Regions from separate parts of the Pseudomonas sp. NPDC088444 genome, predicted to be linked through region 1. Evidence: predicted binding sites of a transcription regulator. Region 1 holds the regulator's gene; the other holds the start of a gene.
The links. The regulator FliA, encoded in region 1, starts transcription of late flagellar genes. The targets are predictions, from matches to a motif close to CTAAAGTTTNNNNNNNNNNNGCCGNTAA.
Positions count from the first base shown of each region.

Region 1 (7,894 bases):
GCTTCCTTGACGCTGATGCGGCACAGCTTGTCCAGACGCTCGGCGAAGGCCTTGGTGAAGGCGGCGGGCATGTGCTGGATCAGCACGATGGGAGCCGGGAAGTTGGCGGGCAGCTGGGTCAGGACCCGTTGCAGCGCCACCGGACCGCCTGTCGAGGTGCCGATGGCCACCAGCTTGTAGGCCTTGCGCTTGGGCGCAGGCGACGATGCGGTGTGAGAAGCGTGAGGTGCAGGCGCCGCCGAGGGACGCGCAGGCGCGGGCGCCGGACGAGCCGCCCCCGCCGTGGGTGCCGGACTGCGCAGCGAACTGGAAACCGGTGCAGCGGGCGCAGGCGCTGCAGGCGCGCTGCTGTAGCCGCTGAAACGGCGGTTGCTGCGGGAGATGGTGTGGACCTTCTCGCACAGCATCTGTTTGACCTTCTCGGGGTTGCGCGAGATGTCTTCGAAATTCTTGGGCAGGTAATCGACGGCACCGGCATCCAGCGCGTCCAGGGTGACGCGGGCGCCTTCATGGGTCAGCGACGAGAACATCAACACCGGGGTCGGGCAACGCTGCATGATGTGGCGAACGGCGGTAATGCCATCCATCATCGGCATCTCGTAGTCCATGGTGATCACGTCAGGCTTGAGGGCCAACGCCTGCTCGATCGCTTCCTTGCCATTGGTGGCGGTGCCGACCACTTGAATCGTTGTGTCAGAGGAAAGAATTTCCGAGACGCGCCGGCGAAAGAAGCCGGAATCGTCTACCACCAGAACCTTGACTGCCATAAACACTCCAGAGGGTCTGCCCGGTAATCGGCGCAGCCCGTTTCATCAACCTCTGGTCCACCGGGGTTGCAAAGGTGGACAAGGAACCTGTGGAAGCGAATTTATTCGCGATTCGGAGTATCAGGCGCTACATCTCTGTGGATGTACTGGCCAATCGCGAATGAATTCGCTCCCACAGGGTCCATCGCTTTGCTGCAATCAAATACGCCGCGCAGCGTAGCGCTTGAGCATGCTCGGTACGTCGAGAATCAACGCGATGCGGCCATCACCGGTGATGGTGGCGCCCGACATCCCCGGCGTGCCTTGCAGCATCTTGCCCAGCGGCTTGATCACCACTTCTTCCTGGCCCACCAGTTGATCGACCACGAAGCCGATGCGCTGGGTGCCGACCGAGAGGATCACCACATGCCCTTCGCGTTGCTCCTCATGGGCGGCGTTACTGACCAGCCAGCGCTTGAGGTAGAACAGCGGCAGCGCCTTGTCGCGCACGATGACCACTTCCTGACCATCGACGACGTTGGTGGTCGACAGGTCCAGGTGGAAGATCTCGTTGACGTTGACCAGCGGGAACGCGAAGGCCTGATTGCCCAGCATCACCATCAGGGTCGGCATGATCGCCAGGGTCAGCGGCACCTTGATGACGATCTTCGAGCCTTGGCCCTTGGTCGAGTAGATGTTGATCGAGCCGTTGAGCTGGGCAATCTTGGTTTTCACCACGTCCATGCCCACGCCACGGCCCGACACGTCGGAGATCTCGGTCTTGGTCGAGAATCCCGGCGCGAAGATCAGGTTGTAGCAGTCGGTGTCGCTCAGGCGATCTGCCGCATCCTTGTCCATGACCCCGCGCTTGACTGCGATCGCGCGCAGTACCGCCGGGTCCATGCCTTTGCCGTCGTCGGAAATCGACAGCAGGATGTGGTCGCCTTCCTGTTCCGCCGAAAGCACCACACGACCGCCACGGGCCTTGCCCGACGCTTCGCGCTCTTCCGGCGACTCGATGCCGTGGTCGACCGCGTTGCGCACCAAGTGCACCAACGGGTCGGCCAACGCTTCGACCAGGTTCTTGTCCAGGTCGGTTTCTTCACCCACCAGTTCAAGGTTGATTTCTTTCTTGAGCTGACGCGCCAGGTCGCGAACCAGACGCGGGAAGCGGCCGAAGACTTTCTTGATCGGCTGCATGCGGGTCTTCATGACCGCGGTCTGCAAGTCAGCGGTGACCACGTCCAGGTTGGACACGGCCTTGGACATGGCTTCGTCGCCGCTGTTGAGGCCCAGGCGCACCAGACGGTTACGCACCAGCACCAACTCGCCGACCATGTTCATGATTTCGTCCAGCCGCGCGGTGTCGACGCGCACGGTGGTTTCCGCTTCGGTCGGTGCCTTGTCGCCGCCCGCCGCAGGGGCCGGGGCACGGGCCGGTGCCGGAGCGGCAGCCGGTGCAGGGGCTGCTTTGGCAGGCGCAGCGGGTGCCGCCGCCGCAGGCTTGACGGGTTCGGCTTTAGGCGGTTCAGCCTTCGCAGGCTCGGCTTTCTTGACCGGTGCAGCGGTCGCCGCAGCGGCCGCACTGGCCCCCACGTCTCCCGAGAACGCGCCCTTGCCGTGCAACTGATCGAGCAGCGCTTCGAATTCGTGGTCGGTGATTTCATCCGACGGCGTATCTGCCGACGCTGGCGCAGCGGCCTCGGTCGCAGCAGGCGCAGCCGCCCCCCCGGTGGCGTCGGCGGAGAACGTCCCCTTGCCATGCAACTGATCGAGCAGTGCTTCGAACTCGTCGTCGGTGATTTCGTCGCTGGCCGGCTCACTCGCCGCAGCGGACGCCGCAGGCGGAACCACAGCGTCGACCGCGAACTGGCCTTTGCCATGCAACTGGTCGAGCAAGGATTCGAATTCGGCGTCGGTGATTTCATCACTGGCCGCTTCATCCGCCGCCGCAGGGGCCGAAACCGGCGCCACAGGCGCAGACACGGCGGCACCGGCCGCTTCGGCCTTGACCGCATTGAGCGAGTCCAGCAGCTGTTCGAATTCCTGATCGGTGATGTCGTCGGAGGCTGGCTCCGCCACTGCTTCGACGACCGGTGCAGGCGCGGGTGCTGCGGCGACTTCGTCCGCCGACGCAGGCTCGGCCAGGCGCGACAGCGCGGCAAGCAATTCAGGCGTGGCAGGCGTAATGTCCGAGCGCTCACGCACCTGACCGAACATGCTGTTGACGGTGTCCAGGGCTTCGAGCACCACGTCCATGAGTTCCGCATCGACCCGACGCTCACCTTTGCGCAGGATGTCGAACACGTTCTCGGCGATGTGACAGCATTCAACCAACTCGTTGAGCTGGAGGAAGCCGGCGCCCCCTTTTACAGTGTGAAAACCGCGAAAAATTGCATTGAGCAGATCCGCATCATCCGGCCGGCTTTCCAGCTCGACCAACTGCTCGGACAACTGCTCCAGAATCTCGCCGGCCTCTACCAGAAAATCCTGAAGGATTTCTTCATCGGCGCCGAAGCTCATTGGGGGTGCTCCTAAAATTAACCGTCAACCGATCCAGGGGCCGCACCTTGGGTCTGCGCGGGTGGCCTTCGTCGAAGCCTTCACGCGCCACACCTGCGGCCACTTTCACATAGAACCTGAGCGCTGGAACTTCAGAACCCGAGGCTGGATAGCAGATCGTCTACATCATCCTGACCGGATACGACGTCTTCACGTTTATCGGCATGAATCTGCGGACCTTCACCCTTGGAATGAAGTTTTTCCTGTTCTTTTTGCTGCCGGAACGCTTCCTGATCGTGCTGGATACCGGCAAAACGATCGACCTGGCTGGCCATCAACACCAGCTTGAGCAAATTGCTCTCCACCTCGGTGACCATCTTGGTCACACGCTTGATCACCTGTCCGGTGAGGTCCTGATAATCCTGAGCCAGCAGGATGTCGTTCAGGTGGCTGGCGACCTCGTGGGTCTCCTTCTCGCTACGGCTCAGAAAGCCCTCGACGCGGCGGGCCAGATCGCGAAACTCTTCGGCGCCAATCTCGCGACGCATGAAGCGTCCCCAGTCTGCGCTCAAGGCCTTGGCATCGGCGCTCAGGCCATTCATCAAGGGCGTGCTCTGTTCCACCAGGTCCATGGTTTTGTTGGCCGCACCTTCCGTGAGCCTGACAACATACGACAAGCGCTCGGTGGCATCCGTGATCTGGGACACCTCTTCGGCTTGCGGCATGTGCGGGTCAATCTGGAAATTGACGATGGCACTGTGCAACTCGCGCGTCAGCTTGCCGACTTCCTGATACAAGCCGCGATCACGGGTCTGGTTCAGCTCGTGGATGAGTTGCACGGCTTCGCCGAACTGGCCTTTTTCAAGGCTGGTCACCAGCTCCTGTGCATGTTTCTTCAGGGTCGACTCGAAGTCACCCATTGATGAATCTTTAGGATCCATAGCGCCCTCGCAGCGAACATCAGCTATTGACGCGCTCGAATATCTTCTCGATCTTTTCTTTGAGTACCTGAGCGGTGAACGGCTTCACGACATAGCCATTCACACCGGCCTGTGCGGCCTCGATGATCTGCTCGCGCTTGGCTTCTGCCGTGACCATCAACACTGGAAGGTGACGCAGGCGCTCGTCGGCTCGCACCTGACGCAGCAGGTCGATGCCGGACATGCCAGGCATGTTCCAGTCGGTCACCAGGAAATCGAAAGCACCGCTCTGCAACATTGGCAACGCGGTAGTGCCGTCATCTGCTTCGGCCGTGTTGGTGAACCCAAGGTCACGCAACAGGTTTTTTATGATCCGCCGCATCGTTGAGAAGTCATCAACGATGAGGATTTTCATGTTCTTGTCCAATTCGACCTCCAAGCAGTCTTTAACGCGCCCAGCTCCCGGACGCGCGTTCAATCAATACCGGTGCAGCAACTTGACCGGTGACACGAAAACGAGAGGGCTTTGGAATCGAAAGGTACGAGCGCAGCGGAAAAGCGTCCTGAAGACCTGATCCGACCGGCTCCTGCCTTGTCTCTTTTGCTTCCCACATCACATCTTGCACAGCCGGTCTTACAAGCAACCCGCAGCCTCTATCACGAGGCTGCGCAATCTATCAGCGCGCGCGCCATTCTCCCAGCCGTCCACGCAGACGCGCGGCGCACTGGCTGTGCAACTGGCTGACACGGGATTCGCTGACCCCCAGGACCTCACCGATTTCCTTGAGGTTCAGCTCTTCGTCGTAGTACAGCGCCAGCACCAGGCGTTCACGCTCGGGCAGGTTGGCAATGGCATCGGCCAGTGCGCTCTGGAAGCGCTCGTCTTCCAGGTCCCGCGACGGTTCCAGCGACTGGCTCGCGCCATCCTCGTGCAACCCTTCATGCTCGCCGTCCTGCAAGAGGTCGTCGAAACTGAACAGGCGGCTGCCCAAGGTATCGTTCAAAATCCCGTAATAATCATCGAGACTCAATTGAAGTTCGGCAGCAACCTCGTGATCTTTAGCGTCGCGGCCGGTTTTTGCTTCAATCGCACGAATGGCGTCGCTGACCATGCGCGTGTTGCGGTGAACCGAACGTGGCGCCCAGTCCCCCTTGCGCACTTCATCGAGCATCGCGCCACGGATACGAATACCCGCGTAGGTCTCGAAACTCGCACCCTTGGTGGAGTCGTACTTGGTCGACACTTCGAGCAACCCAATCATGCCCGCCTGAATCAAGTCCTCGACCTGAACACTGGCCGGCAGACGCGCCAGCAGATGGTAGGCGATGCGTTTGACCAGCGGGGCATAACGCTCAATCAGCTCGTACTGGGAATCCTTGGATGATTTGCTGTACATGCGATAGCCACTTGCAGTCATGACACAGGCCCTGCACTGGTCTGATGAACCAGGCGCTCAACGAAAAATTCAAGGTGGCCACGCGGGTTCGCCGGCAGTGGCCAGGTGTCGACCTTTTGCGCGATGGCCTTGAACGCCAGCGCACATTTGGAACGTGGAAACGCTTCGTAGACCGCACGCTGCTTCTGCACGGCCTTGCGCACGCACTCGTCGTACGGCACAGCACCCACGTATTGCAGGGCCACGTCGAGGAAACGGTCGGTGACCTTGGTCAGTTTGGCGAACAGGTTGCGCCCTTCCTGCGGGCTTTGGGCCATGTTGGCCAGCACACGGAAGCGGTTCATGCCGTAATCGCGGTTGAGCAGTTTGATCAGCGCGTAGGCGTCAGTGATCGAGGTCGGTTCATCGCACACCACCAGCAGCACTTCCTGTGCCGCGCGCACGAAACTCACCACCGACTCACCAATCCCGGCAGCGGTGTCGATCACCAGCACGTCCAGGTTGTCGCCGATTTCGCTGAAGGCCTGAATCAGACCGGCGTGTTGTGCCGGGCTCAGTTGAACCATGGTCTGGGTGCCGGAGGCCGCCGGTACGATGCGCACACCGCCCGGGCCTTGCAACAGGACATCGCGCAGCTCGCAACGGCCTTCAATAACGTCAGCCAGGGTGCGTTTGGGGGTCAGCCCCAACAAGACGTCGACGTTGGCCAGACCCAGATCGGCGTCCAGCAACATAACGCGGCGCCCCAGCTCGGCCAGAGCCAGCGAGAGGTTCACTGACACATTGGTCTTGCCTACGCCACCTTTGCCACCGGTCACCGCGATAACCTGAACGGGATGCATGCTGCCCATAGTTAATTCTTTACCTTGTCTTGCTTAGACCCAAGCCACATTTCGGGCTGCACGTTCACTGAGTGAACAATGCCTGGCAGACCAACGATGCAGGTATTTTCCATTGTCATTTTCCTTACCTAGCCCGCGCGCTTGCCGGTGCTGTGATAAAGATCCGCAAACATATCCGCCATTGCTTCCTCGCTCGGCTCCTCCTGCATCTGCACACTGACGGCACGGCTTACCAACTGGTGCCGACGGGGCAGATGCAGATCATCCGGTATCCGTGGGCCATCGGTCAGATAGGCCACGGGCAATTCGTGTGTCACCGCCAGGCTCAGCACTTCGCCAAGGCTTGCGGTTTCGTCGAGTTTGGTCAGGATGCACCCGGCCAGACCGCAACGCTTGTAACTGTGATAGGCCGCGGTCAGCACTTGCTTCTGGCTGGTGGTGGCCAGTACCAGGTAGTTGCGCGCCTTGATGCCGCGACCGGCCAGGCTCTCCAGTTGCAGGCGCAATGCCGGGTCGCTGGCTTGCAGGCCAGCGGTGTCGATCAGCACCACGCGCTTGCGCAACAGAGGCTCCAGCGCCTGCGCCAGAGACTGGCCCGGGTCGACGTGGGTCACCGGCACATTGAGAATCCGGCCCAGCGTCTTGAGCTGCTCCTGAGCCCCGATGCGGAAGCTGTCCATGCTCACCAGCGCGATATTTTGCGCGCCGTATTTCAACACATAACGGGCTGCGAGTTTGGCCAATGTAGTGGTCTTGCCCATACCGGCCGGACCGACCATGGCAATCACCCCACCCTCTTCCAGCGGCTCGACGTCCGGTGTGACGATCATGCGCGCCAGATGAGCCAGCAACATGCGCCAGGCATGAGGCTGATCATCGACATCCGGGACCATATTCAGCAGGTCACGGGACAGAGGGCCAGACAGGCCCACACGCTGCAAACGACGCCACAGGTTGGCCTGCTGCGGACGGCTGCCTTGCAACTGGTTCCAGGCCAGCGAACCGAGCTGGACTTCCAGCAGTTCGCGCAGGCCATTCAACTCCGAACGCATCGACTCGTAAGCGCGTTGGCTAATCCCCGGTTCGGCGGCGGATTGACGCTCAGCGCGCTCGGCACGGTCGGCGGCAATAGCGGCGTGGATCGAGGGGCGGAACGGTTCATCCAGCGTCGGTTCGATCTGCTTGCTGTCGTCCATCGCAAGACCGGCAAACAACTGCCGGTTGGCGACCGTGTCCAGCTCGCTACGGCTGGTCAGCTCGGCCTGTGCGGTGACGATGCGCGACTGAGTCTTGCGCAGCTCGTCTTCCAGCTCGATATTCGGCACACGCGGCGCCAGCGCCGACAGTTTGTAATCCAGCGCGGCTGTCAGTTCCACACCACCGGCGATCCGCCGGTTGCCGATGATGGCGGCTTCAGCGCCCAGCTCATCACGAACCAGTTTCATGGCTTGTCGCATATCGGCGGCGAAAAAACGCTTAACTTGCAT
Region 1 is NZ_JBJDNK010000003.1:88,659-96,552, reverse strand. Features, by position in the region: gene ACI2KB_RS07420 (chemotaxis response regulator protein-glutamate methylesterase) at 1-767, opposite strand, end outside; gene ACI2KB_RS07415 (chemotaxis protein CheA) at 966-3,269, opposite strand; gene ACI2KB_RS07410 (protein phosphatase CheZ) at 3,401-4,189, opposite strand; gene ACI2KB_RS07405 (chemotaxis response regulator CheY) at 4,209-4,583, opposite strand; gene fliA (RNA polymerase sigma factor FliA) at 4,846-5,586, opposite strand; gene fleN (flagellar synthesis regulator FleN) at 5,583-6,416, opposite strand; gene flhF (flagellar biosynthesis protein FlhF) at 6,536-7,894, opposite strand.

Region 2 (7,894 bases), on a different contig from region 1:
CGATCATTGCGCCCACCAGCACAACGGCCATCGGGCCGCGCTCGGTGTCGAACAGGCAGACCACGCGCTCGTTGCGGGCGAACAGTTCCGGCACGTTTTCAGCGGTGGTCTGGTTCACTGAGAACAGACGCCCTGGTACGTAAACCATTTCACGCAGCGTGCCTGCCAGTGGCATGTGAACGCGGTGATAGTCCTTCGGCGACAAGTAAATGGTGGCGAATTCACCGCCCATGAACGGCGCGGACAGGCGTGCATCACCACCCAGCAGTTCCAGCGCGCTGAAGCTGTGGCCTTTGGCCTGGAAGATGCGGCCATGGTCGATAGTGCCCAACTGGCTCACGGCGCCGTCAGCGGGGCAGAGGATTGCGCCCGGTGTTTCATCCAGGGGGCGAGCGCCCGGCTTCAGCGCCCGGGTGAAGAAGTCGTTGAAGTGCGGGTACGCCGTGGCGTCCTCCACCAGCGCCTGAGACATGTCGACCTGATAGCGGCGCACGAACCATTGGGTGAATGCATTCTTGAACCAGCGCACGCGGCACTCGGCTACACAACCCGCCAGGCGAGACAGCAGATGGTGAGGCAGCAGGTATTGGAAAAGGATAAACAGACGCTGTTTCATCAGGATTCCTAAGCGTTTGAAAAAGGGAAATTCAGGTCGCGTGGCAACCCGTTATTTCTCGACCGGCGTGTCCGGATGATTGCCCCATTCGCCCCACGAACCGGCGTAGCCCTTGATTCGCGGATAGCCCAGCGCCTTGGCCACCAGATAGGTGAAGCCGGAGCGATGGTGAGTCTGGCAATGGGTGATGACTTCTTTGTCGGGGGTGATGCCGAGGTTTTCGAGTATCTGCGGCATGTCTTTGCGGATGCGCAACTGGCGGGCCTGATCCATGCCGCCCGTCCATTCGAAGTTGATTGCGCCGGGGATGTGCCCTCCTCGGGCTGCGACGACTTTTTCACCCGAATACTCGCTGGGACCGCGTGCGTCCCAGATTGCCAGGTCCGCAGCGCCCAGACGGCTTTGCAGGTATTCGCGGGTCGCGGTGGGGGCGTCGTGGATCGTGATTGCAACCGGGCCACCGGCAGGCGCAGGCACTTCAGTAGAGAGCAGCAGGCCTTCGGCTTGCCAAGACAGCACGCCACCATTCAGGTAGTGATACTTCGAGTGCCCAATGACGTCCAGCAGCCAGATGAAACGACCGGCCCAACCGCCGCCTTCGTCGTCGTACACCACGTAGACCGCGTCAGGGTTGTGGCCGAGTTCGCCGAACAGTGTTTCCAGTTGCGCCTGGGTCGGCAGCAGACCGGGCGCCGGAGGCTGGCCCAGTTGAGTGCGTTTCGGGTCGACGAAGCGGGCGCCGGGGATATGGCCTGCCTCATAACGGGCGGCGCTGGTCAGGTCGACCAGAATCAGTTCTGAAGCGCCGAGGCGTGCCTGCAGGTCTGCAGGCTCGATCACCAGTGGCAAGCTTGAGAAGGCAGACATGTGACGTCTCCAGATCATGAAAAAAGAGGCGAATTGTAGCTCAGCCGTCAGCCGTTGCGTTGGCTAAAGGTTGTCAGAGCTTTCTCGATACATTGCCCGGTTTTTCCGAATGCCTGGACCGTCACTTCCGAAAATGGCCCGCCACCCTGATCGGCCATGATCACCATCACCACGCGGCCGTTGCTGGCCAACGAGCGGATCAGCAGGTTTTCCCCCGGAAACAGGCTGCGCAGCTGAGGAGGAAGCAATGCCGAGAACTGTGCGTTATTGCTGGCGGTCAGGCGCAATTGGGTGGCTTGCGCCATCAAGCGTTGCAGCACGGTGCTGTCACGATAAGGGATGAGCAGCGCGGCGGACGTCGGGTCTACCCCTGCCAGTTGGTGTACGCGCAAAGTGTCGGTCTTGCGGTCGATCATGAGCAGCACGGTACGCTTCATGCCAGAGGCGAGCAGCGCATCCCGCGCACAAGTGGTCAGGTGCATTGCGTTGGTGAACGCGCTGGGCTCTTTGAGCAAGTCGCCGCAATGCTTGCGCCAGATTTGCAACGCTTCGGCCGATGGCGGCGGGGCGGGCAGCAAACCTTTGTGGACCCGGCGCGTGTCCCATGGCCACAGCAACGCTTCAGCCGGATGCCAGACGCCGGGCGCGGCATGCTGACGTGCGCTGGCGGCGGCGTTTTGATGCACTTGTTGCTGTAATTCGTCGAAAGGCTGTTGCAGGTACAGGCTGGTCAGCAGTTGCCAGCGCAGATTGTGTGGGGTGTCCCAGGATTGTTGCGCCGACAGCGCGAGGCCGTTGGCCAGCAGAATCGTATTGGCGGGTTGGTTGAGCCAGCGGCGCAAGGGCAGATCGGCGTCCAGTGCTTGTTGCTGTTTCAGTGGGTCACCATTTTCATGCGCGATACGCAGCACCTTCACCAGACTGCGCTGCTCGCGGACCAGCAGATCGTAGCCCTGCGTCACCCAGATCGGCAGTTGCCAATGCTGGGCCATGGCTTGACAGAGCTGTACCAGACGCACGCCAAACAACGATTTTTCGACAGTTTTTGCGCACTCGCCCTTGTGGATGACCCTCAGCTCCCATTCTTCCAGAAGCTTGGGGTGCGCCAATGCCATCGGCCACAGGGGGGCGAGGAACAGCAGACTTCCCAGATGAATGTCCTGCCACAAGCGTGCGAGCTGATTGGCGAACAATCCGTAAGCCTGTTGCGTGGCGTGCTGGCTGATGAGTTGCAGTTGGCGAAACGCGACCGGGATGTTCTGCAATTCGATGCTGGGCAGGCGCGCCAGTAATGTGCCGGTGCGGGCCAGGCCCAAGCGGTTCAAGGCCACTTCAAGGCTTTCCGCAGGTTCGGTTAGGCCACCGGCATTCAAATTCGCTTCGCGCAATACGCTGAGGACCAGCGCCGGACTGTCCTGCATGAAGTCGGCAATCTCTCGCAACGAGCGGCGGCTGTCGTTGAGCGCAGCGTGCACCTTCGCATGAGCGTTGGCAGGGACGGGCAGGGCAATGCCATCGAGCTGCTTGACCCAAGCGTCGAGTGTCTGCGGAACGAGGAGCGTAGAAGCTTTTTCTGATTGCATTCACAAGGCCCGTACGGCTGGGAGGTTTTGATCGGCGTCGAATGGTGGCATCATGCTGGCCGTTGCGCTGTGGTGCCCGAGCCAGACGCCAGACAGGATTTTCGCCTGAATTGACTATAGTCTGGCGCACTCATGCCGATAAGTAGAACAAGAGTTTCGACCGCTTCTCGCACAATGACCTTGAACCCGACTCAGTAAGTATTTTTTATCTATGGCAAAAATTATCGGCATCATCGTCGTTTTCGCGAGCGTTCTCGGCGGCTACGTACTTTCCCATGGTCAGATTGCTGCGTTGATCCAGCCTTTCGAGGTGATGATCATCGGCGGTGCTGCGCTGGGTGCATTCCTCCAGGCGAACCCGGGATATATGACCATGCTGGTCATCAAGAAGTCCCTGAAGATGTTCGGTTCGCGCTTCACTCACGCCTTTTACCTCGAAGTGCTGGGCCTGATCTACGAAATCCTCAACAAAAGCCGTCGTGAAGGCATGATGGCCATCGAAGGCGATATCGAAGAGCCGGAAAACAGCCCGATCTTCGCCAAGTACCCCAGCGTGTTGAAAGACACCAAGATGATCGCGTTCATCTGCGATTACCTGCGCATCATGTCCTCGGGCAACATGGCTCCCCACGAGCTGGAAGGCCTGTTCGACATGGAACTGCTGAGCATGAAAGAAGAGCTTGAGCACCCTTCCCATGCGGTGACCGGCGTCGCGGACGGTATGCCCGGTTTCGGTATCGTTGCGGCGGTACTGGGTATCGTCGTGACCATGGCGTCCCTGGGTTCCGGTGACAAAGCGGCGATCGGTATGCACGTAGGTGCGGCGCTGGTCGGTACCTTCTTCGGTATTCTCGCGGCCTATGGCTTCTTCGGCCCACTGGCGCAGTGCCTGGCCCACGACGCCAAAGAAGAAATGAACGTGTTCGAATCGATCAAGGCTTCCCTGGTGGCATCGGCCTCGGGTGTGCCGCCTTCACTGGCTGTCGAGTTCGGTCGCAAGGTGTTGTACCCGGCTCACCGCCCCAGCTTCAGCGAGCTGGAACAAGCTGTTCGCGGTCGTTGATCCATGGAAAATAATCAGCCCATTATCGTCAAGCGCGTAAAGCGCTTTGGCGGCGGACACCACGGCGGCGCCTGGAAAATCGCCTTCGCCGACTTCGCGACGGCGATGATGGCGTTCTTCCTGGTGCTGTGGCTGATGTCGTCGGCCACGCCCGAGCAGTTGATCGCCATCGCCGGTTACTTCAAGGATCCGGTCGGGTTCTCTGACAGTGGTTCGCCGTACGTCATCGACCTGGGCGGCTCGCCCGAGATGTCGCCGGACCAGACCCTCAACCCTGAAGTCAAATCCACCCCCGCGCCCGACAAAGTCCCGGTGGACGCCGATCAGCAGGATGCAGCGGCCGAGCAGGTCGAGCAGGAGCGGCTGGAGATGCTCCTGCAAGAGTTGCAGACCAAGGTCAACGAGAACCCGCAACTGGCGAAGTTCAAGGACCAGATCCTGTTCGAGATTACTCAGGACGGCTTGCGTATCCAGATCATGGACGCGGAAAACCGCCCGATGTTCGACATCGGCAGTGCGCGCCTGAAACCGTATTTCGAAGACATCCTTCTGGCCATGGCCGACACCATCAAAACGGTGCCAAACAAGGTGAGCATCAGTGGCCACACCGACGCCACGCCATACGTGGGCAATAACGGTTTCGGTAACTGGGAACTGTCAGCCAACCGCGCCAACGCCGCACGTCGTGCGCTGACGGCAGGCGGTTACCCGGATCCGCAAGTGGCTCGTGTCGTGGGCTTCGCCTCGTCGTCGCTGTACGACAAGGAGAACCCGAACAACCCGATCAACCGCCGTATCGACATCACCGTGCTGACCAAAAAGGCACAGGCGCGTATCGAAGGCGACCAGAACGCGGGCGGCGCCCCGAAAGCGGCGCCAGCTCCTGCGGCGCCAGCGGGCCAGCCTGGCGCGTCGAGCAGTGCGGCACCGGCCGTCGATCCACAGGCTGACGCCCAGCCTCATGAGATTCGGCAGAAGCTGAACATCTTCGATCAAGGGCAGTTGAAGATCGACGAGACCAAGAACTGATTTACGGTTCTGACAAAAACGCCGCGATAATCGCGGCGTTTTTGTGTGCCATCAATGGTGAGCGGAAACCGTGTGGGAGCCGGCTTGGTGCGGGCGGCGTTCCGACGAAAGCGTCGGGTCAGGCACCGTCGATGTTGATTGATCGAGCGCCTTCGCCAGCAAGTCGGCTCCCACAGGAGGACAGTGCATCGGCTCAGTAACTGCTCTCCGGCAAACTCGCGATGATCGACCGATAGCTGTTCATCCGCTGCTGCTGCACCCGGCCATCTTCCAGCGCCTTGAGCAGTGCGCAGCCCGGCTCGCGATCATGTTTGCAATCGCGGAAGCGGCAGCGGCCCAACAGGTCGTTGAACTCGATGAAGCCCGCTTCCACATCGGCGCGGCTGACGTGCCCCAGGCCGAATTCGCGAATGCCGGGGGAGTCGATCAAATCGCCGCCACGGGGGAAATGGAACAACCGCGCAGTGGTCGTGGTATGCGTGCCTTGACCGGAGTATTCGGAAAGCGGCCCGACTCGCGTCCCTACCTCAGGCAACAGGCTGTTGACCAGCGATGACTTGCCCACGCCAGACTGCCCCACGAAAACGCTGGTGTTGTGATCCAGCAAATCCTGCAACTGCTGCATGCCATCGCCGTGATGAGCAGACACTTCCAGCACCGGGTAACCCAGCGTGCGATACACCGCCAGCAGTGCATTGAGCGCCGGGGCGTTCTGGTCGTTGATCAGGTCGAACTTGTTCAGCAGCAACAGCGGACGAATGCCCGAATGTTCAGCCGCCACCAGATAGCGGTCGATCAGGTTGGCGTGAGGCTCCGGCGCGGGGGCGAAGACGATCACGATCAAATCGACGTTGGCCGCCACAGGCTTGAGTTGGCCGCGAGTATCAGGCCGGCACAGTTCAGTGGTGCGCGGCAATTGCGCAACGATCACACCGATACCCTGATTGCCCGGACGCCAGACCACCTTGTCACCCGTCACCAGAGCGGGCAGGTTCGCCCGCAAGTGGCAGCGAAACACCTGCCCGCTCAGTTCGCCTTCTTGCGCCTCGACTTCGACCTGCACGCCGAAGTGCGCGATGACCAACCCTGTCTGCTCAGGACCCAGATCCCCGCCTTCCAGCGTTTCCAGGGCCAGAGACTCGCGTTTGGCCGCGCGGGCGGCGCGTTCGCCCTGAATCTTTTCGATGCGCCAGTTCTGGCGGCGGTTGAGTTGGCGTTTGGCCATGGGTGTTCAGTGTTCCAATTCGGGGTGCAGAAAGCGGCAGATTGAGTAAAACGCCGGGAGTCTAGCACGCTTACCTAGGCTAAACTGCGCGCCTACGCTAAGGAGCCGACATATGCAGAACAAACAGAATCTGATCTGGATCGACCTGGAAATGACCGGTCTGGACCCTGATAACGACGTCATCATCGAGATGGCCACAATCATCACCGACAGCGAGCTGAACACGCTGGCAGAGGGGCCGGTCATCGCCATTCATCAAAGTGACGACCTCCTGAACGGAATGGACGAGTGGAACACCCGTCAACACGGCGGCTCGGGCCTGACCCAGCGCGTGCGCGAGAGCAACATCTCCACCGCCGAGGCTGAAGCCATGACCCTGGAGTTCATCAAGCAATGGGTGCCAGAGCGCAGTTCTCCGATTTGCGGCAACAGCATCTGCCAGGACCGTCGCTTCCTTTATAAGCGCATGCCGACCCTGGAAAACTACTTTCACTACCGCAATCTCGATGTGTCGACGCTCAAGGAGTTGGCCGCACGCTGGTCGCCGGAACTGAAATTCAAGAAAGGCAGCACCCACCTGGCGCTGGACGACATCCGTGAGTCCATTGCCGAGCTGCGTTTCTATCGCGAGCACTTCATCAAGGTTTAATCTGCCACCATGCTGTTGATGCTTTATCTGATCGCCATCACCGCCGAAGCGATGACGGGCGCATTGTCTGCCGGGCGGCGCGGAATGGACTGGTTCGGTGTGGTGCTGATCGCCTGCATCACGGCCTTGGGCGGTGGTTCGGTGCGTGACGTGCTGTTGGGCCATTACCCGCTGACGTGGGTCAAGCACCCTGAATATCTGATCCTGACCAGTGCCGCGGCATTGGTCACCATCTTCATCGCGCCCCTGATGCGGCATTTGCGTTCGCTGTTTCTGGTGCTCGACGCCCTGGGGCTGGTGGCGTTCACGATCATCGGCTGCACGACGGCGCTGGAGATGGGGCTGGGCATGATGGTCGCGGCGGTCAGTGGGGTGATCACCGGGACGTTTGGCGGCATCCTGCGCGATATTTTCTGTAACGACATCCCGCTGATCTTCCGCCGCGAGCTGTACGCCAGTGTTTCGTTCGCAGCCGCGTGGTGCTTTCTGCTGTGTCAGTGGGCAGGGTTGCCGATTGAGCAAGGGACGTTGATCACGTTGTCGGGCGGGTTGTTACTGCGTTTGTTGGCGATCCGGTTTCGCTGGGAAATGCCCAAGTTCGTTTACAAGGATGGGCATTGAGTGTCGCTCTGGCCTGTAACGCTCAACTGTGGGATATCGATCAGGCGTTATGCCGCCGCAACGCCCATTCCACATGCTCGCGCACCATCTCTGACGGATAATCCCGCCGAGACTTCAACGCCTCGATCACCGGAATGCTCGACGGCGCATTGCCCAATCCCACCGCCAGATTACGCAACCAGCGCTCATACCCCGCGCGCCGCAGCGGCGAGCCTTCGGTGTTGCTCAGGAAGGTCGCTTC
Region 2 is NZ_JBJDNK010000008.1:245,226-253,119, forward strand. Features, by position in the region: gene asd (archaetidylserine decarboxylase) at 1-622, opposite strand, end outside; gene rhdA (thiosulfate sulfurtransferase) at 668-1,483, opposite strand; gene ACI2KB_RS17525 (HDOD domain-containing protein) at 1,531-3,066, opposite strand; gene motA (flagellar motor stator protein MotA) at 3,278-4,129, shown strand; gene motB (flagellar motor protein MotB) at 4,133-5,158, shown strand; gene rsgA (small ribosomal subunit biogenesis GTPase RsgA) at 5,352-6,383, opposite strand; gene orn (oligoribonuclease) at 6,496-7,032, shown strand; gene ACI2KB_RS17550 (trimeric intracellular cation channel family protein) at 7,042-7,653, shown strand; gene queG (tRNA epoxyqueuosine(34) reductase QueG) at 7,694-7,894, opposite strand, start outside.
Region 2: a site for FliA is predicted at 3,181-3,208, ahead of motA (flagellar motor stator protein MotA). Genes of this name have one in related genera too.